3 regions of the Pseudomonas sp. TMW22091 genome follow, and region 2 is predicted to be linked to each of the others. Evidence: predicted binding sites of a transcription regulator. Region 2 holds the regulator's gene; each other region holds the start of a gene.

Region 1 (6,930 bases), on a different contig from region 2:
GCCGGTAAGTGCAATGTTAAAACTCATGGCGCGGGCCTTGTATCGATTGGCTGAGGGAGCGTTGCCCCGGGTTTTGCCCGGGCAGCATCAGGTTGCTGAGCATTGAAGCTTCACTGAATTCAGTAATTTCATAGAACGGCACGTCACCCACACCGGCGATATTCAACACCGGCCCGTCAGTGCTCAGGCGCACGCTGTTGACCTTGCCCTTTGCCTCCACAACAAAGCTCTCGTCCGTGTTGGATTTGACTTCAATTTCATACTTGCCGGGCTTGAGCCCCAGTGCTACAGGGTCGATTTCGAACTCCACCCGCCCCGGTGCACTGGCTGGCAATGGAATTTCAGTCTCGACACCGTTTTCATCGGTGAGGGTCACCACCAACTCGTTGGCGTTGTGTTCCAGTTCAATCTGGGCCTCGACCTTCTGGTCGGTGAGATCCAGTTCTTCCACCCGAACCTTGACCATCTGCCCCACCAGGCTGGCAGCGCTGAGGTATTGCAGGTTCTCCAGCAACACCATGTTGTTTTGCGTCAATGCCGACATTTTTTCCAGGCTCTGAACCTGAGACATGGCCGCGAACTGGCTGAGGAATTCACTGCTGTCCACCGGCTTGGTCGGGTCCTGATTGCGGATCTGCGCCACCATCAATTGAATGAAGGTGTTCTGTATTTCATCGGAGTCAGAGTTGCCGTTGACCTGATCACCGGGTGGCGGCGTATTGCGCGTGTCGTTCTGGATCTGGCTCATCAGGCTTCTCCCAGTTTGAGCAGCCCTTGCTGCATGCTCTTGATCCGGTTGAGTACTTCGACCCCCGTTTCAAAACTGCGGGTGGCCGACATCATGTCGGTCATTTCTTCGATTTCGTTCACGTCGGGGTAGAACACATGACCGCTGCGGTCTGCCAGAGGATGGGCAGGTTCATAACGCTTCTGCGGCTCGCGGCCCGAGGCCACTACATCCAGTACCTGAACATGCGCCCCGCCCATGCCGACACCGCGCGTCAACTGGTCGTTGCCATACAGGGCGGCAAATACCGGTTTGCGCGACTGGTAAACATCCTGGGCATTGCCCGCTGCAGAGTCGGCATTGGCGAGGTTGCTGGCGACCGTATTCAGTCGCACGGTCTGGGCATTCATCGCAGAGCCGGCAATTTTGTAAATAGCGTCAAAAGCCATAATGATCAGCGTCCTTCGATGGCCTGTTTAAGGCCTCGAAATTTCATGGAAAGAAACGTCAGGCTGGTTTGGAAATCAGCTGCACTTTTGGCAAAGGCTGCCTGTTCCACACTCAACTCCACCGTGTTGCCGTCCTGAGAGGGCTGGGCAGGCACGCGGTACTTCAGTTGAGCGCCGAACCCTTCAGCCAGCGAGGGTGACGATCCGCGCTGGCGCATCTCGGCGGCAAAGTCCAGATCCCGCGCCTGAAACCCGGGCGTGTCTTCATTGGCCAGGTTTGCAGCCAGAATCTCGCTACGTTGCATATGCAAACCCAGTGCGCGCATGTGCACCCCCATCGCGTCTTCTATCCGTATACTCATTACCCGACACCTTTCATCAATGTTCAGCTCGCAAGCATGAATTGCAGGAACTGTGCCTAGTCGCAGAACCCATTCCAGACCATTGATTTAAAAGACTTTTTATGAAATCACGAGACCGATCTGACGCCGTATCACTTCCGCCTTTTCGACGCCTCGCTCAACGATGCGGAACTGTAATTTCCGCCTTCGCGGTGGCCAGCCTGATTGGCCTGTTGCCGGTGCCCCGAGCAATGAGTGCGGATGACACCTACAGGGCGCAAATTGACGATGGCGTGCGTCGATACTTCACCCAGCGACTCAGCGAAAGAGCCGCCGATCAAGGCTGGCAAGGGCTTCGATTCACGCAAAAAGTGTTTGCGCTGCCCACCGACTTACCGGGCCTGAAGTGCCCGCAACCGTTGCAGGTCGAGGCTGAACAACAGCCTTCATCGGTGCTGGGTCGCAAGCGCGTCCGTCTGACGTGCGCCGGGCAACCTGCCTCATCCATCACCGTCACAGCCCAGGCAACGGTATTCATCAGGGCCGTAGTGGCGACTCAAGTGCTTGAACGTGAAGAGCCCATCTCCGAGGCGATGCTGACAGTGCGCGAAGTCTCGCTGGGCAAGCAGGATCAGGCGTATTTCAACCGGATCGATCAGGTCGAGGGTTTGAGTGCCAAGCGTCGAATTCGCGCCGATCAGGCTTTGACTCAGGAGATGTTGACCTCCCCCTGGTTGGTGCGTCGTGGTCAGCGGGTGACCATGCAGGCCCGTCATGGCGCCATCCAGGCGAACACAGAAGGCGAAGCACTGACTGATGGCCGCAAAGGCGACGTGATTCGGGTCAAAAATGTAACCAGCGGCAAGATCATTGAAGCTCAAGTGACAGGCGTCGGAGTGGTGAGCAGCACCTATTAATCCGCGCTGGTCGCAAGATGGGACGACTCGGTGTGTCAGGTTTTACGACGGCTACACACCATGCTCGTAGCCACACGTTAACCTGTAGCCGCTGCCGAAGCCTGCGTTCGAGCGCGAAGCGGTCGCAAAATGGCACACCTCGGTGTGTCAGGGTTTACGACGGCTACGCCGCCGAACGCAGCCTTCGTTCCTCGTCAGCGGCTTCGCTCCTGCTCCCAGCGCACGTTTACCTGTAGCAGCTGCCGAAGGCTGCGATCGAGCGCGCAGCGGTCGCAAGATGGGACGACGCGGTGTGTCAGGGTTTACGACGGCTACGCGCCATGCTCGTAGCCACACGTTAACCTGTAGCCGCTGCCGAAGGCTGCGATCGAGCGCGGAGCGGTCGCAAAATGGGACGACTCGGAGTGTCAGGTTTTACGACGGCTACGCCGCCGAACGCAGCCTTCGTTCCTCGTCAGCGGCTACGCTCCTGCCTGCAGCCACACGTTAACCTGTAGCCGCTGCCGAAGGCTGCGATCGAGCGCAAAGCGGTCGCAAGATGGGACGACGCGGTGTGTCAGGGTTTACGACGGCTACGCGCCATGCTCGTAGCCACACGTTAACCTGTAGCCGCTGCCGAAGGCTGCGATCGAGCGCGCAGCGGTCGCAAAATGGGACAACGCGGTGTGTCAGGTTTTACGACGGCTACGCCGCCGAACGCAGCCTTCGTTCCTCGTCAGCTGCTACGCGCCATGCTCGCAGCCACACGTTTACCTGTAGCAGCTGCCGAAGGCTGCGATCGAGCGCGAAGCGGTCGCAAAATGGGGTGCCTAGGGGTGTCAGGTTTTACGACGGCTGCGCCGCCGAACGCAGCCTTCGTTCCTCGTCAGCGGCTACGCGCCATGCCCGCAGCCACACGTTGATCTGTAGCCGCTGCCGAAGGCTGCGATCGAGCGCGAAGCGGTCGCAAGCTGGGACGACACGGAGTGTCAGGGTTTACGACGGCTACGCCGCCGAACGCAGCCTTCGTTCCTCGTCAGCTGCTACGCACCTGCGAGCAACAACACGTTGATCTGTAGCAGCTGCCGAAGGCTGCGATCGGGCGCGAAGCGGTCGCAAGATGGGACGACTCGGGGTGTCAGGTTTTACGACGGCTTCGCCGCCGATCGCAGCCTTCGTTCCTCGTCAGCGGCTACGCGCCATGCTCGCAGCGACACGTTGATCTGTAGCCGCTGCCGAAGGCTGCGATCGAGCGCGCAGCGGTCGCAAGATGGGACACCGCGGTGTGTCAGGTTTTACGACGGCTACACGCCTTGCTCACAGCCACACGTTAACCTGTAGCCGCTGCCGAAGGCTGCGATCGAGCGCGCAGCGGTCGCAAGATGGGACACCGCGGTGTGTCAGGTTTTACGACGGCTGCGCCGCCGATCGCAGCCTTCGTTCCTCGTCAGCGGCTACGCGCCATGCTCGCAGCCACACGTTGATCTGTAGCAGCTGCCGAAGGCTGCGATCGGGCGCGAAGCGGTCGCAAGATGGGACGACTCGGGGTGTCAGGTTTTACGACGGCTGCGCCGCCGATCGCAGCCTTCGTTCCTCGTCAGCTGCTACGCGCCATGCTCGCAGCGACACGTTTACCTGTAGCAGCTGCCGAAGGCTGCGATCGAGCGCGAAGCGGTCGCAAGATGGGACGCCTCGGTGTGTCAGGGTTTACGACGGCTTCGCCGCCGATCGCAGCCTTCGTTCCTCGTCAGCGGCTACGCTCCTGCCCGCAGCCACACGTAAACCTGTAGCCGCTGCCGAAGGCTGCGATCGAGCGCGCAGCGGTCGCAAAATGGGACACCGCGGTGTGTCAGGTTTTACGACGGGTACGCGCCATGCCCGCAGCCACACGTTAACCTGTAGCCGCTGCCGAAGGCTGCGATCGGGCGCGAAGCGGTCGCAAAATGGCACGCTTCGGTGTGTCAGGTTTTACGACGGCTACGCGCCATGCCCGCAGCCACACGCTAACCTGTAGCCGCTGCCGAAGGCTGCGATCGAGCGCGCAGCGGGCGCAAAATGGGACACCGCGGTGTGTCAGGTTTTACGACGGCTACGCCGCCGAACGCAGCCTTCTTTCCTCGTCAGCGGCTACAAGGGCTATACCCGCCAGGCTCTGCGCCATTGCTCTCGGCCGATTTCATCAAGCATCCAATCCATGCGCACCCGGTCGCGCAAGGCATCCCCTGCCCGCTCAGTCGCATCAAGGTCGTGTACATGCATGCGAATGGCGTCCACCCAGTCGCGAAAGCGGTTTCTGACCCGCGTTACCGGCAAATCCCCGCGATACGTCACACTGTCACTGCACACCACCGCATAGCCGCACATCCCGTATTCCAACAGCCGCAGATTGCTTTTACAGGTGTTGAACAGATTATCTTCCAGCGGGGCCACGGCCAAGTCCAGATTAAGCCGGGCCAGCGCCGCCGGGTACAGGTCAATCCGTACGCCAGGGTGAAACTCCCTCACATAAGGGCGCAGCTTGTCAGGACACATCCCCATAAACACCCAGTCCACCTCATCTGCCAGTGCCTTGATCACGTCGACGATCATTTCCAGGTCGCCGGTATGCCCCGCACCGCCTGCCCAGCCGACCCTCGGCTTGTTTGAGGTTCTTCGCGCACTGACAGGCAACTCACCCCACCAGCCCATGTCCAGGCGATTGTTAACCACCACAATATCGTGATGAAAACCGCTCAACGCTTCAGCCAGCGCCTCAGTGGATACGACGAAACGATCCACATAAGACAACCCACGCCGCAGTGAACGCATCACGTCCTTGGGCATTTGCGCCTTGTGCACACTTTTGACAGGCAGATTGGGTAAATAGTCGTCCAGTTCATACACCTTGAAAGCTCGGCTGAATGCACTGATCTGCCGTGCGGCTGCCAGATCGGCCTCCCTGAGAGGACGCTGCATGACTAGCGTGTCCGGCGCATAACGTTCAAGGTGCAACACACTCGGCACGCCATACGTCAAGGCACCCTCAACCACCCCTTCACGCTTGAGGGCATTCAAGGGCTGAATGACCCGATAGTGACCGCACCCGTGCACATCACACGGCTGCGCGAGAATCACCGGCATCGGCCTCCAGGCCAAAGGTCGCCACGACAACTGGGCATCGGCCAGCTTGAAACCGCCGGCATCGTTCAATGACAAGTTCTGGTTATAGGCAGGATCGCTGGCCAACAATACGGCCCAGCGCTGTTGAAAGACTTCGCGCACAGACTCCGGGATTGCAGGCTGGGCAAAATCGTTGATGACCGCCGCATGTGGTGTCCATACGGTCAAGTAACCCGACTGCCCTACCCGCAAGCACAGATCCACATCGGCGCCACCCTGTGCAAAGGCCAGCACGTCCAGCCCGCCTACGCCGTCAAACACCGCCTTGCGAATCAATAAGCAGACATCCGAGACCGCGCTGTAGTTTTGGTCCACCCACAAACGGTTCATGTATCCCGGCGAGTTCATGGGTTGCCCGACAAAGGCATGGCCGGCGTGACCTTCAAGGCCAAGAATAATCCCGCCGTGAGTGATTTGGCGTGACGTCGATATCGCCTTGGCACCGACAATACCTACCTCAGGGCGTTGTCCATGATTGAGCAGTTCATCAAGCCATTGCCTTTGCATCAGCACTGTATCTGCCCGTAGCAACAGCAAGTATTCGCCCCGGGCGTGCCCGGCGGCCAGGTTGATGGCCGCTGCATGTGTCAGTGGCCGTGGCGCAGCAATCACCTGCAAACGATCGCCCATCAACGCTTTGATGCCCGGCATCCATTGCGTTGCATCCGGGTGAGCGCAGGCATTGTCGACCAGCACCACGTCGTAATTCGGGTATCGGGTGTACTCCAGCAGGCTGATCAAGCATCGCTGAATGGCCTGCAGATCCGTTGCCAGCACCAGCACGATCGATACCCGGGGTTGTTGCGGGTGACCATAGTTGATTTTGAAATGCCCTTGCCGAGGGGTGGTCAACTCTGCCTGCTCATAACCGCGTGCATGCAAGTGGGTCATCAATGCTGCAGCCAGATGCGGACCATCGGACAGACAAGGGCTCTGGTTGATGACCAATGGCTCGCTTACATGACCGAACCCGACCAAACCACGCTGATCAATCATGCGCAGAATCAGTTCAAACTCGAGTGCGCCTGCGTACTCCGGATTAAAGCCACCCGCAATCCGCACCGCCTCACAACGCAATAGCCAATTACGCGCCAGAATGCCCGGGAGACTGAGCAGGTAGTCCAGATTGAAGTCAGGGCGCAATGCTGCACTCAACGCACCTTCAGCTTCCTGCACCCACGCATCACCATAAATGGCCCGGCAATCCGGATCCTCCAGCAGTTCCAGACCGCATATCAGCAGGCCGCAGGGTGTCAGGAGGTCACCTGCGTCCACCAGCATCAGCCAAGCGCATTGAGTCTGCTCGACGAGCGCATTGATTTGGGCAATAAAATCAGGCAACTGACGCTCGAAATACT
Region 2 (6,930 bases):
CCTGTTAAGCAGTATTGAGCTGCTGGCCAATTCGTGCCGCTTGCTGGCCGACAAAGCCATTGCCAGCTTCAAGGTCAACGAGGCCAAGCTCAAGGAGGCGCTGTCGCGCAATCCGATTTTAGTGACTGCACTGAACCCGATCATTGGTTATCAAAAGGCCGCAGAAATCGCCAAGACCGCCTACCAACAAGGGCGCCCGGTGATTGATGTAGCGCTGGAGTTCACTGACTTGCCCCGTAGCCAGCTTGAGGTCCTGCTCGACCCCGAGAAACTGACCGACGGCGGCGTTTAACCCACGACACTGCTTTGGAGGTTTCACATGGAGCACTGGAAACGCACGATCGAAAGAGCGAACCGCTGTTTCGCTCAGGGCGAACTGGTCGACGCCCGGGAGCACTACTTGCAGGCCCTTGCTCTGGCACAGGTTCTGTTTGAGCGCTGGAGTGATGCCGACGAAGCAGTGGCTGCGTGTGTGATATCGCACCACAACCTGGCGGATTTGCATTTGCGCCTCAACCAGCCAGAAGAAAGCGTTGAGTACCTCTGTGCGATTCATCAACGATTACTGCACACCATGCAGAACGACCGTTTGGTCCCCGCGTTGCGCCAGGCTGCGCTGCGTCATAGCAGCAAGACCTATGTAGAACTGTTGAATTTCATTGGCGAACACGGTGAATACCCGCGCTCCAGCCTGTTGCTTAAAAACAGCGTGGCTCAAACCACCCTGGAGCGTTCAGTACACAGCGGCCATCACTCAGGAGTACATTGATATGACTTACACATTGCCTGCTTTGCCTTATGCCTATGACGCCCTTGAGCCGCATATTGATGCGCAAACCATGGAAATTCATCACACCAAACACCACCAGACCTATATCAATAATCTCAATGCGGCTGTGCAGGGAACCGAATGGGAAGACTGGCCAGTGGAAAAACTGGTCGCCAGCGTTCAGCAATTGCCCGAGCAACTGCGACCGGCAGTGATCAATCATGGCGGTGGACATGCCAATCACTCTCTATTCTGGGAAGTGATGAGTCCTAAAGGGGGAGGTATTCCAGAAGGCGCACTGCTTAAGGCGATTGATGAGCAGTTGGGAGGGCTTGATGCGTTCAAAGAAGCCTTTACCAAGGCTGCATTGACCCGTTTTGGCAGTGGCTGGGCATGGTTGAGTGTCACGCCACAAAAAACATTGGTCGTCGAAAGCAGCGGTAATCAGGACAGTCCGTTGATGAATGGCAACACGCCGATTCTTGGGCTGGATGTGTGGGAGCACGCGTACTACCTGCGTTACCAAAACCGTCGTCCCGAATACATCAGTGCGTTTTATAACGTTATTAATTGGCCAGAAGTGGCGCGTCGTTATCAGGCCGCTATTGGCTGACTCAACAGGATTCAGGCAGATTATGGGCACGCAAATATTAGCGGTCGGGGGCGTGCGAATGTTTCGCTATGCCCTTGGCACGCTCTTGCTGTTGGCGGGCACGGCCTTGCTGGTAGCCAAGGGATTGGTCTGGCTGGATCTGGAGCCCAGGATGTTACGGGCGCTGCAAGGCGGAGCGCTCTGCGCGTTGGGTACGGCGCTGGGCGCGGTGCCGGTGCTGGTTATTCGCAAGATGCCAGTGGCGGTCAGCGATACCTTGTTGGGCTTTGGTGCCGGGGTGATGCTGGCCGCCACGGCCTTCTCGCTGATTGTTCCCGGCATAGCAGCGGCTCAAAGTCTTGGCTTGTCAGCTTGGGCCGCCAGCGGGTTGATCAGTGCGGGTATCTTGCTGGGCGCTTTCTTTTTGTTTCTGGTGGACCGCAAGGTCGCGGGAGGCGGGCCAGAAGTCTTGGTCAGTCGTCCCGGTGAACCCGTGATTGCACCGCGCATCTGGTTGTTCGTGATTGCCATCGTGGCGCATAACATCCCCGAAGGCATGGCGGTCGGGGTGTCGGCAGGCGGCGGAATGCCAGACGCCGATAGTCTGGCGATGGGCATTGCGCTTCAGGATGTGCCAGAGGGGCTGGTAATTGCATTGGTGTTGGCTGGCGCGGGCATGTCGCGGGTCAGGGCATTCTTGATCGGGGCTGCCTCAGGCCTTGTCGAGCCGGTGTTCGCCTTGCTTTGTGCCTGGTTGGTCAATCTGGCCGAAGTATTGTTGCCAATGGGGTTGGCATTGGCGGCGGGGGCCATGCTGCTGGTGGTCACGCAAGAAGTCATCCCCGAATCACGCCGCAATGGCCACGAAAAACTGGCCAGTCTGGGCTTGTGTGTAGGGTTTTGCTTGATGATGGTGATGGATACGGCGTTGGGTTAAGCGTGGCTTACTCGCCTTCATCAAAGTAGTTATTGATGAGTTTGGTCAGGGCATCAAGGGCTTCCTGCTCTTTCTCGCCTTCAGTCTTGAGGTGGATAGTCGTGCCCTTGCCAGCGGCAAGCATCATCATGGCCATGATGCTTTTGCCATCCACCATCGAGTCAGCGGTACGTCCTGCTCTGACCAGACATGGAAACTGTCCTGCGATACCTACGAACTTGGCCGATGCCCGGGCGTGCAAGCCCAGCTTGTTGATGATTTCAATTTCCAGTGCAGGCATCGCGGTAGTGATCCTTTCAGGTAAGGTCGCGGTGGCGAACCTGGACGTTCTTCAGGGTTTCTTGCAGGCATTTACCGAGGCGTTCAGTCAGGTAGACCGAGCGATGATGCCCGCCTGTGCAGCCAATGCCAATGGTGACATACGCCCGGTTGCTGGCTGCGAAGCGGGGCAGCCATTTAAGCAGGTAGCTGGAGATATCCTGAAACATCTCTTCGACATCCGGCTGTGCTGACAGGTAGTCTGCGACCGGCTTGTCCAGCCCCGATTGCTCGCGTAGCTCTGGCTTCCAGTACGGGTTAGGCAAGCAGCGCACATCGAACACCAAGTCGGCATCGACCGGCATGCCACGCTTGAAACCAAACGACTCAACCAAAAATGCGGTCCCGGCCTCGGGTTTGTTCAGCAAACGCAGCTTGATGGTATCGCGCAGCTGATAGAGGTTGAGGTTGGTGGTATTGATCGTCAGGTCAGCCAGGTCGGCAATGGGCCCGAGCAAGAGGTTCTCGTCACGTATGGCTTCGGCCAGAGAGCGACTGGCGCTGCTCAGTGGGTGACGCCGGCGTGTTTCAGAGAAGCGTTTAAGCAAGGTTTCTTCGTCGGCATCCAGAAACAGCACATCGCACTGTATGTGCCGGTTGCGCACCTCTTCAAGCAGTTGCGGAAAACGCGACAAATGGCTGGGCAAGTTACGTGCGTCAATGGACACGGCAACCAGCGGCTGTGCCAATTCGGTATGAATCAGCGCACGCTCTGCCAGCTCTGGCAGCAGCCCGGCGGGCAGATTGTCGATGCAATAGAAACCGTTGTCTTCGAGGACAGCCAGTGCAGTGCTTTTTCCGGAGCCTGAGCGTCCGCTAACGATGACTAAGCGCATGATTAATGATCGCTCTGTACGTCCAGAACAACCTTATACAGCTCTTCGTTGCTGCTGGCTGCGCGCAGTTGGTCGCGCACGTCTTTGCGGTCGAGCATGCTGGCGATCTGCCTGAGCAGTTCCAGATGAGCATCGGTGGCCGCTTCAGGCACGAGCAAAACGAATAGCAGGTCGACTGGCGCGCCATCAATGGCGTCGAAATCTATGGGCGCATCGAGGTGCAACAAGGCGCTGACAGGCGCCTCGCAACCCTTGAGGCGGCAATGAGGTATGGCAATGCCGTTACCAAAACCGGTGGAACCCAGTTTTTCACGGGCAAGCAAACTCTCGTAAACGTCCTGCATGGCCAGATCAGGCACCTGATCGTGAATCAGCTTGGCAGTGTGTTCGAGTACGCGCTTTTTACTGCCGCCCGGCACGTTCACAAGGGAACGGCCAGGGGTCAGGATATTTTCAAGTCGAATCATGGGTATGGAGTATTAACGCCCCGTTGCGCCTTGAAGCAGGCTTTGGGACTTTTCCTTATGTTTTTTCAGTTGGCGATCGAGCTTGTCAGCGAGCAGGTCGATTGCAGCATACATATCGGTATGCTCTGCGTTCGCAACGACTTCCTTCGGACCCTTGGGGATATGCAGGGTGGCTTCAATCTTCTGCTGAAGTTTTTCGACTTTCATGATGACCTGTGCATTGGTGATCTTGTCGAAATGGTTCTCCAGGCGTTTGAATTTTTCGCCTATGTAAGCGCGTAACGCGTCGGTGACTTCCAGATGCTGTCCACTGATGTTGATTTGCATGCAGTTTCTCCTTCGGTTGCCATTGCATAAAGTGGCAGGCCGAACAGCCTGCCACTGAAACGCGGTGGCCCGTGGCTTACATCAACCTCTTGCGTTCGCTGGAAGGCGCTATCCCGAGGGATTCGCGGTACTTCGCGACGGTGCGACGGGCCACTTGAATACCTTGTGCCTCCAGTAAACCAGCGATCTTGCTGTCACTCAACGGCTTTTTCTGATTTTCAGCCGCCACCAGTTTTTTAATGATGGCGCGGATCGCTGTGGACGAGCATTCGCCCCCTTCAGAAGTGCTGACGTGGCTGGAGAAAAAGTACTTCAACTCATAAATGCCGCGGGGCGTATGCATGAACTTTTGCGTGGTCACCCGGGAAATGGTCGACTCGTGCATGCCTACTGCTTCGGCAATGTCATGCAGCACCAAAGGCTTCATGGCTTCATCACCATATTCCAGAAAGCCGCGCTGGTGCTCGACGATTTGCGTCGCCACTTTCATCAGCGTTTCATTGCGGCTTTGCAGGCTTTTGATAAACCAGCGAGCTTCTTGCAACTGATTGCGCATGAAGGTGTTGTCGGCGCTGGTATCAGCGCGGCGCACAAAACCAGCGTATTGAGGGTTTACCCGCAAACGTGGCATGGACTCCTGATTAAGCTCAACCAGCCAGCGATCATTGTCCTTGCGCACAATCACGTCCGGTACCACGTATTCGGCTTCGCTGGACTCGATTTGCGAGCCGGGGCGCGGGTTGAGGCTTTGTATCAGTTCAATGACCTGACGCAGCTCATCTTCCTTGAGCTTCATGCGGCGCATGAGCTGACTGTAATCGCGGGCGCCCAAGAGGTCGATGTAGTCCGTTACCAGGCGCTTGGCTTCATTGAGCCATAGCGTTTTGGACGGCAGCTGGCGCAATTGAAGAAGCAGACACTCACTGAGGTTGCGGGCGCCAATCCCAGCTGGTTCGAATTGCTGAATGCGGTGCAGAACGGCTTCGATCTCATCGAGTTCGATGTCGAGTTCTGGGTCGAATGCCTCAAGGATTTCGTCTAGTGACTCGTCGAGATACCCTTGGTTGTTGATGCAGTCGATGAGCGTTACGCCAATCAGCCGGTCAGTGTCTGACATGGGTGCCAGATTCAGTTGCCACAGCAGGTGGCTTTGCAGGCTTTCGCCGGCCGAGGTGCGGGTGGTGAAGTCCCACTCGTCATCATCGTTGCTTGGCAGGCTGCTGGCGCTGGTTTGGTAGACGTCTTCCCAAGCCGTGTCGACAGGCAGCTCATTGGGAATGCGTTCGTTCCATTCACCTTCTTCCAGGTTGTCCACGGTGGGTGTGGACTCCTGATACGACGGCTCCTGAATATCGTTATTGGGTTTTTGCTCGATGTTGTCGGCCAGAGGGTCTGAATTGTCGAAGTCGTCGCCTTCTTCCTGGCGCTCGAGCATTGGATTTGATTCCAGAGCCTCCTGGATTTCCTGTTGCAGATCCAGGGTGGACAATTGGAGCAGACGGATGGCCTGTTGCAGCTGCGGTGTCATCGTCAGCTGTTGGCCCATTCTCAGGACTAGCGATGGTTTCATGGCTGGGGCTTAAGACCTTATTCGCCGGCGCGCATGGCGCCATCCACTACCAAGGCGCGTGAGCGCCAAACATAAGCAAATTATATGCCTGAACCCAGTACGTTTGACTAGGGGCGTTTCCAATTAGTTTGAGATGTTTTCAGAAGCGGCGTGCAAGCGGGCCCCAAATGCGAAAAAACCTTGACCGTCATAATGATGTTCAAGGTTTATCGCTACAAGGGGCCACTCACGATGGGGTTTACAAGCGGAACTCATGCCCCAGATACACTTCGCGAACCAACTTGTTGGCCAAAATGGTTTCAGCATCGCCTTCTGCGATCAGTTGACCGTCGTTGACGATGTAGGCAGTTTCACAGATATCGAGGGTTTCACGCACGTTGTGGTCTGTGATCAGCACGCCAATGCCTTTGGCTTTGAGGTGGTGAATGATCTGTTTAATATCACCCACGGAAATGGGGTCAACGCCGGCAAAAGGTTCGTCGAGCAGGATGAACTTCGGAGCGGTAGCCAGAGCGCGGGCAATTTCTACCCGACGTCGCTCACCACCGGACAAGCTCATGCCCAGGCTGTCGCGGATATGATTGATATGGAATTCCTGCAGCAGGCTTTCCAGCTCTTTACGGCGACCGGCCTTGTCGAGCTCCTTGCGCGTTTCGAGAATCGCCATGATGTTGTCGGCAACCGACAGCTTGCGGAAGATTGACGCTTCCTGTGGCAAGTACCCGATACCGGCACGTGCGCGGCCGTGCATGGGTTGGTGGCTGACATCCAGATCATCGATCAGCACGCGACCCTGATCGGCCTGAACCAGGCCGACAATCATATAAAAGCACGTGGTCTTGCCTGCGCCGTTAGGGCCAAGCAAGCCTACGATTTGCCCGCTGTCGATTGACAAGCTGACATCGCGTACCACTTGGCGACTCTTGTAGCTTTTAGCCAAATGCTGGGCTTTCAGAGTAGCCATTAACGGGCCTTCTGCTGGTCAGTTTTCTTCTTCGGCTGGATGACCATATCGATGCGTGGTCGCGGTGCGGTGACATTAGAGCCATTGGCACGGCCAGCGTTAGCCACTTGCTTGACGGTGTCGTAGACGATTTTCTCGCCTTCGGTGGTG
Region 3 (6,930 bases), on a different contig from region 2:
GGAAGGTCATGGAAACGGTTGGCTCGTCAACGGTCAACGGCTTCATCGCTTCAACGTTCATCGGATCACACAGGGTGTCGGAGATGAACAGCGAATCCATACCGCTGATGCAAACGATGTCGCCTGCCGAAGCTTCTTCAACGTCTACACGGTGCAGACCGTGGTGACCCATCAGCTTCAGGATACGACCGTTGCGGCGCTTGCCGTCAGCGTCGATGGCAACAACCGGGGTGTTCGGCTTGACGCGACCACGAGCGATACGGCCAACGCCGATAATGCCCAGGAAGCTGTTGTAGTCCAGTGCCGAGATTTGCATCTGGAACGGACCATCACGGTCAACTTTTGGTGCTGGTACGTTGTCGACGATCGACTGGTACAGCGGGGTCATGTCTTCAGCCATGTCGGTGTGGTCAAGACCAGCAATACCGTTCAGGGCAGAGGCGTAAACCACTTTGAAGTCCAGCTGTTCTTCGGTAGCACCCAGGTTGTCGAACAGGTCGAAGATTTGATCCAGAACCCAGTCCGGACGCGCGCCTGGACGGTCAACCTTGTTGATGACCACGATTGGACGCAGGCCGGCTTCGAAAGCCTTCTTGGTCACGAAACGGGTTTGCGGCATAGGGCCGTCTTGAGCGTCAACCAGCAGCAGAACGGAGTCAACCATCGACATTACACGTTCAACTTCGCCGCCGAAGTCGGCGTGGCCCGGGGTGTCCACGATGTTGATGTGGTAGCCGTTCCAGTTGATAGCGGTGTTCTTGGCAAGAATGGTAATGCCGCGCTCTTTTTCCTGGTCGTTGGAGTCCATCACGCGCTCGTCGTTGAGCTCGTTGCGCTCCAGAGTGCCGGATTGACGCAAGAGTTTGTCTACCAGGGTGGTTTTACCGTGGTCAACGTGAGCAATGATGGCGATGTTACGTAGATTTTCGATCACTTGTGTATCTCGATCAGAGGATTCGGTGTGCTGACAGGTCGTGGCAGCGATTAACAGTAGAGTCCGGCAAAGCCGTTACAGCTTGACGGCGGCGTCGGGGGGCCGGTGACGCAGGCCACAGGCATACAGCCCCGGGCTCTTAGCTCGGTCGATAAACGCGCACATTGGCATGTCCCTCACTGAGCAAATGGTGAGCATGCAGGCGACTCATCACGCCTTTGTCGCAATACAACAGGTACTGACGGGTGTCATCCAGTTCCTTGAAGCGGCTGTTCAAAGCATAGAACGGCAACGCTTGTACTTCGATGCCAGCCAGTTCCAGCGGTCGATCTTCCTGATCATCCGGGTGACGGATGTCGATCACGATCTGGCCCGCCAGCACTTCGCTGACTTCTTCGACTTGCAAGTCCTGGCCCAATTCATCGATGACCCGATCAATTGGAACCAGTTTAGCCCGCTCGAGCGCACGCTCAAGCACGGCCATATCAAACTGTTGTTCTTCATACTCCACGCGGTTGCGCTTGGCGTGGGTCTTGGGGTTGACCGAAATCACCCCGCAATATTCAGGCATGTGCTTGGCAAAATCGGCCGTACCGATTGCCTCTGCCTGATCGATGATGTCTTGCTTGTGGCTGACGATCAGTGGGCGCAACACCAGCTTGTCAGTAGCCGAGTCAATCAGCGACAAGTTGGGCAGCGTCTGGCTCGATACCTGAGAAATCGCTTCGCCGGTTACCAGCACTTCGATTTCCAGGCGTTCAGCGATACGGGTGGCAGCGCGCAACATCATACGCTTCAAAATGACGCCCATATGACTGTTATCGACTTTGCCGAGAATTTCGCCCAATACTTCTTCGAACGGAACGCTGACAAACAGCACGCGCTGGGAGCTGCCGTACTTCTTCCATATATAGTGCGCGACTTCCATCACGCCCAGCTCGTGGGCACGCCCGCCAAGGTTGAAGAAGCAGAAGTGGCTCATCAGGCCACGGCGCATGACCTGATAGGCTGCCACGGTCGAATCGAAGCCACCAGACATCAAGACCAGCGTCTGGTCCAGCGAGCCCAGCGGGAAGCCGCCAATGCTGTCGTGCTGGCTGTGAATCACAAACAACCGTTGGTCGCGAATTTCGAAGCGGACTTCGATTTCCGGCTTTTTCAGGTCAATTCCGGCCGCACCACATTCACGTCGCAGCTTGCTGCCGACGTATTTTTCGATTTCCATCGAGGTGAACGGGTGCTTGCCGGCACGCTTGCAGCGCACTGAAAAAATCTTGCCCGCCAAGGCGTCGCCGAAATGCAGTTTGCACTTTTCAACGACGTCATCGAAGTCACCCAACGGGTACTCGTCAACTTGCAGGAAATGCGCGATGCCCGGCATGCAGCTCAGGCGCTCAGTCATCTCCTTCAAGGCTTTGGGGTCTGTTACGCGTGTTTGCAGCTCGATGTTGTCCCACACACCTGTCACCACCACAGCCGGGTCCAGATCGCGGAGCACAGCACGGATGTTTTTGGCCAATTGACGGACGAAACGCATCCGAACCGGACGGCTCTTGATAGTGATTTCGGGGAAGACTTTAACGATTAGTTTCATGAAAACAGCGCGCGAGCAGCCTACCAAAAAAGGGGGGCGCGGATTATAGCGGAAATTGCTCAAGGTTTAACCAGTTATCGTACAAACGGTTTTAGCCGCACCAAAACAGCGCATATGCAGCCTTAATCGCTTCATTTAAGTGCGATTAAGGGCGCTAATCGGTAGTCTACGTCCCTAGTTGCCTGAGATTGGGGCAAGTCGGGGCACTGGCATGCAATTTGCTCCCTTGTGAGGCAGGTTGCCTTGGCAGAGTATTCGCGCCGGCATCAACCACTTATTAAGGGCTAATCCACCACCAGCCCTAAGCCACCCGGAGGACACTATGTCGAAGTCGGTTCAACTCATCAAAGATCATGACGTCAAGTGGATTGATCTGCGCTTCACTGACACCAAAGGCACACAACACCACGTGACCATGCCGGCCCGTGATGCGCTGGATGAAAACTTCTTCACCGACGGCAAAATGTTCGACGGCTCCTCCATTGCTGGCTGGAAAGGCATCGAAGCGTCCGACATGATCCTGCTGCCAGACGACAGCACGGCTGTTCTGGACCCGTTCACCGAACAGCCTACGCTGATCCTGGTGTGCGACATCATCGAACCGTCGACCATGCAAGGCTATGACCGCGACCCACGCGCCATCGCTACCCGTGCCGAGGAATACCTGAAGTCCACCGGTATCGGTGACACTGTATTCGTCGGCCCGGAGCCTGAGTTCTTCATCTTCGACGAAGTGAAATTCAAGTCCGACATTTCCGGTTCCATGTTCAAGATCTATTCCGAACAAGGTTCGTGGATGTCTGATCAGGACGTGGAAGGCGGCAACCGTGGCCACCGTCCAGGTATCAAAGGTGGTTACTTCCCGGTTCCGCCATTCGACCATGACCACGAAATCCGTACCTCCATGTGCAACGCCATGGAAGAAATGGGTCTGGTTATCGAAGTTCACCACCACGAAGTGGCAACCGCTGGCCAGAACGAAATCGGCGTGCAGTTCAACACGCTGGTGAAAAAGGCTGACGAAGTTCAAACCCTGAAGTACTGCGTGCACAACGTGGCAGACGCCTACGGCCGTACCGCTACCTTCATGCCTAAGCCTCTGTACGGCGACAACGGCTCGGGTATGCACGTACACATGTCCATCTCCAAAGATGGCAAGAACACCTTCGCTGGCGAAGGCTATGCAGGCCTGTCCGACACCGCTCTGTACTTCATCGGCGGCATCATCAAGCACGGCAAGGCACTGAACGGCTTCACCAACCCGGCTACCAACTCTTACAAGCGTCTGGTACCAGGTTTCGAAGCACCGGTAATGCTGGCCTACTCGGCTCGTAACCGCTCCGCGTCGATCCGTATTCCTTACGTGTCCAGCCCTAAAGCTCGCCGTATCGAAGCACGCTTCCCGGACCCGGCAGCCAACCCGTACCTGTGCTTCGCAGCATTGATGATGGCTGGTCTGGACGGTATCCAGAACAAGATCCACCCTGGCGACGCCGCTGACAAAAACTTGTACGACCTGCCGCCTGAAGAGGCCAAAGAGATCCCGCAAGTGTGTGGCAGCCTGAAAGAAGCGCTGGAAGAACTGGACAAGGGCCGTGCGTTCCTGACCAAAGGCGGCGTGTTCAGCGACGACTTCATCGACGCTTACATCGCGTTGAAAAGCGAAGAAGAAATCAAAGTACGCACCTTCGTACACCCACTGGAATACGAGCTGTACTACAGCTGCTAATCCAGACACTCCGGGTTCAACCGGCGTGAATTAAAAAAACCTCCTTCGGGAGGTTTTTTTATGTGCGGATTTCCACGCCCACATGAATATTCAAGACATCCAGAACCCACCTTTCAACTTGCACTATATTGGTGCATTAATAGTTGGAAAATTCGATTGGCAGCCCACTTTGGGTCGAAGAGGCGCGAGAAAGAAGTCATTACGCCACCTTTATGGGCTCCACGTCTCAATTTCAGGCGATTAGCGCTTCTTTTAAGAGCCTTGGTTTGGTTTTTGCATTTTCTTTGTCTCAGCGTGTAACCCGCGCAAGCAATCCGGGATTGGCCCATGACCATCAGTGATGCCCTGCACCGACTGTTACTCGACAATCTGACCACCGCCACGCTATTACTCAATGACGCTTTACGCCTTGAGTACATGAACCCTGCAGCCGAGATGCTGCTGGCCATCAGCGGGCAGCGCAGTCATGGACAATTCATCAGTGAATTGTTCACTGAGTCCACCGAAGCGCTGCATTCGCTGCGCCAAGCTGTCGAACAGGCTCATCCATTTACCAAGCGCGAAGCCATGCTGACCTCGCTCACCGGGCAGACGCTGACCGTGGATTACGCGGTCACCCCGATCCTGAGCAACAGCGGCACCATGCTGCTGCTTGAGGTTCACCCGCGAGACCGCCTGCTGCGCATCACCAAAGAAGAAGCGCAACTGTCCAAACAGGAAACCAGCAAGATGCTGGTACGCGGGTTGGCCCATGAAATCAAAAACCCATTGGGCGGCATTCGTGGCGCGGCGCAACTACTGGCCCGCCAGTTGCCCGACGAAAACCTGCGCGACTACACCAACGTGATCATTGAAGAAGCCGACCGCCTGCGCAATCTGGTTGATCGCATGCTTGGCTCGAACAAACTGCCCTCGCTGTCCTTGACCAATGTGCACGAAGTGCTGGAGCGGGTGTGCAACCTGGTTGAAGCGGAAACACAGGGCAGCATTACGCTGGTGCGCGACTACGACCCAAGCCTCCCTGACCTGCTCATCGATCGGGAGCAAATGATTCAAGCGGTACTCAATATTGTGCGCAATGCCATGCAGGCCATCGGCAGCCAGAACGAACTGCGACTGGGCCGTATCAGCTTGCGCACCCGCGCCATGCGTCAGTTCACCATTGGCCATATTCGCCACCGCCTGGTGACAAAAATCGAAATTATCGACAACGGGCCGGGCATTCCGGCCGAGTTGCAAGACACCCTGTTTTTCCCGATGGTCAGCGGCCGCCCGGACGGCACGGGGCTGGGCCTAGCCATCACCCAGAACATCATCAGTCAGCACCAGGGGTTGATCGAGTGTGAGAGCCACCCCGGCCACACACTCTTCTCGATCTTTCTACCACTGGAACAAGGAGCCGCATCGACATGAGCCGAAGTGAAACCGTGTGGATCGTCGACGACGACCGTTCTATCCGCTGGGTACTGGAAAAAGCCTTGCAACAAGAAGGCATGACCACACAAAGCTTCGACAGCGCCGATGGCGTGATGAGTCGCCTCGCTCGCCAGCAGCCCGACGTGATCATTTCAGACATTCGCATGCCGGGTGCAAGCGGTCTGGATTTGCTGGCCAAAATACGCGAGCAGCACCCTCGCCTGCCGGTCATCATCATGACCGCCCATTCCGATCTGGACAGCGCGGTGGCGTCGTATCAGGGTGGCGCGTTTGAGTACCTGCCCAAGCCGTTTGACGTGGATGATGCGGTGTCACTGGTCAAGCGTGCCAACCAGCATGCTCAGGAACAGCAAGGCCTGGCTGTGACGCCAGCGCTGGCCCGCACTCCGGAGATCATCGGCGAAGCCCCGGCGATGCAAGAAGTGTTTCGCGCCATTGGTCGTCTTAGCCACTCCAATATTACGGTGCTGATCAATGGCGAATCGGGCACGGGCAAAGAGTTGGTTGCTCACGCCTTGCATCGCCACAGTCCGCGCGCGGCTTCACCGTTTATAGCGTTGAACATGGCCGCCATCCCCAAAGACTTGATGGAATCCGAACTGTTCGGTCATGAAAAAGGCGCATTTACCGGCGCCGCCAACCTGCGTCGCGGTCGCTTTGAACAGGCTGACGGCGGCACCCTGTTTCTGGATGAAATCGGCGACATGCCGGCCGATACCCAGACCCGTCTGTTACGGGTATTGGCGGACGGTGAGTTCTACCGTGTGGGCGGGCATACGCCGGTCAAAGTCGACGTGCGCATCATTGCTGCCACTCATCAAAATCTAGAAACACTGGTGCAGGCCGGCAAATTTCGCGAAGACTTGTTTCATCGTCTGAACGTGATTCGCATCCATATCCCGCGCCTGTCGGACCGTCGCGAAGACATCCCGACCTTGACCCGGCACTTCCTCAGCAGCGCTGCGCAAGAGTTGTCTGTGGAGCCCAAATTGCTCAAGGCCGAGACCGAGCAATACCTGAAGAACCTGCCGTGGCCTGGCAACGTGCGTCAGCTGGAGAATACCTGCCGCTGGATTACGGTCATGGCGTCGGGCCGTGAAGTGCATATCAGCGACCTGCCGCCTGAGTTGCTGAACCTGCAACAGGACAGCTCGCCGGTGACCAACTGGGAGCAAGCCCTGCGTCAATGGGCCGATCAAGCACTGGGCCGTGGTCAGTCAAATCTGCTGGACAGCG

The links. Region 2 encodes sigma-54, which starts transcription at its own class of promoters, with help from an activator protein. Its sites were predicted from a motif close to ANTGGCATNNANNTTGCTNT; they were not measured.
Region 1: a site for sigma-54 is predicted at 1,578-1,597, ahead of flgA (flagellar basal body P-ring formation chaperone FlgA). Genes of this name have one in related genera too.
Region 3: a site for sigma-54 is predicted at 2,734-2,753, ahead of glnA (glutamate--ammonia ligase). Genes of this name have one in related genera too.

What each region holds. Positions count from the first base shown of each region.
Region 1 covers NZ_SCFI01000018.1:46,063-52,992, forward strand. Annotated here, with positions in the region: gene flgE (flagellar hook protein FlgE) at 1-27, opposite strand, end outside; gene EQV93_RS22060 (flagellar hook capping FlgD N-terminal domain-containing protein) at 17-748, opposite strand; gene flgC (flagellar basal body rod protein FlgC) at 748-1,176, opposite strand; gene flgB (flagellar basal body rod protein FlgB) at 1,182-1,538, opposite strand; gene flgA (flagellar basal body P-ring formation chaperone FlgA) at 1,769-2,434, shown strand; gene EQV93_RS22080 (glycosyltransferase) at 4,550-6,930, opposite strand, start outside.
Region 2 covers NZ_SCFI01000011.1:103,321-110,250, forward strand. Annotated here, with positions in the region: gene EQV93_RS18620 (class II fumarate hydratase) at 1-292, shown strand, start outside; gene EQV93_RS18625 (DUF2753 domain-containing protein) at 320-769, shown strand; gene EQV93_RS18630 (superoxide dismutase) at 771-1,382, shown strand; gene EQV93_RS18635 (ZIP family metal transporter) at 1,405-2,298, shown strand; gene EQV93_RS18640 (HPr family phosphocarrier protein) at 2,306-2,578, opposite strand; gene rapZ (RNase adapter RapZ) at 2,595-3,452, opposite strand; gene ptsN (PTS IIA-like nitrogen regulatory protein PtsN) at 3,455-3,919, opposite strand; gene hpf (ribosome hibernation-promoting factor, HPF/YfiA family) at 3,932-4,246, opposite strand; gene EQV93_RS18660 (RNA polymerase factor sigma-54) at 4,323-5,816, opposite strand; gene lptB (LPS export ABC transporter ATP-binding protein) at 6,055-6,780, opposite strand; gene lptA (lipopolysaccharide transport periplasmic protein LptA) at 6,780-6,930, opposite strand, start outside.
Region 3 covers NZ_SCFI01000017.1:11,213-18,142, forward strand. Annotated here, with positions in the region: gene typA (translational GTPase TypA) at 1-934, opposite strand, end outside; gene thiI (tRNA uracil 4-sulfurtransferase ThiI) at 1,074-2,528, opposite strand; gene glnA (glutamate--ammonia ligase) at 2,851-4,257, shown strand; gene glnL (nitrogen regulation protein NR(II)) at 4,585-5,670, shown strand; gene ntrC (nitrogen regulation protein NR(I)) at 5,667-6,930, shown strand, end outside.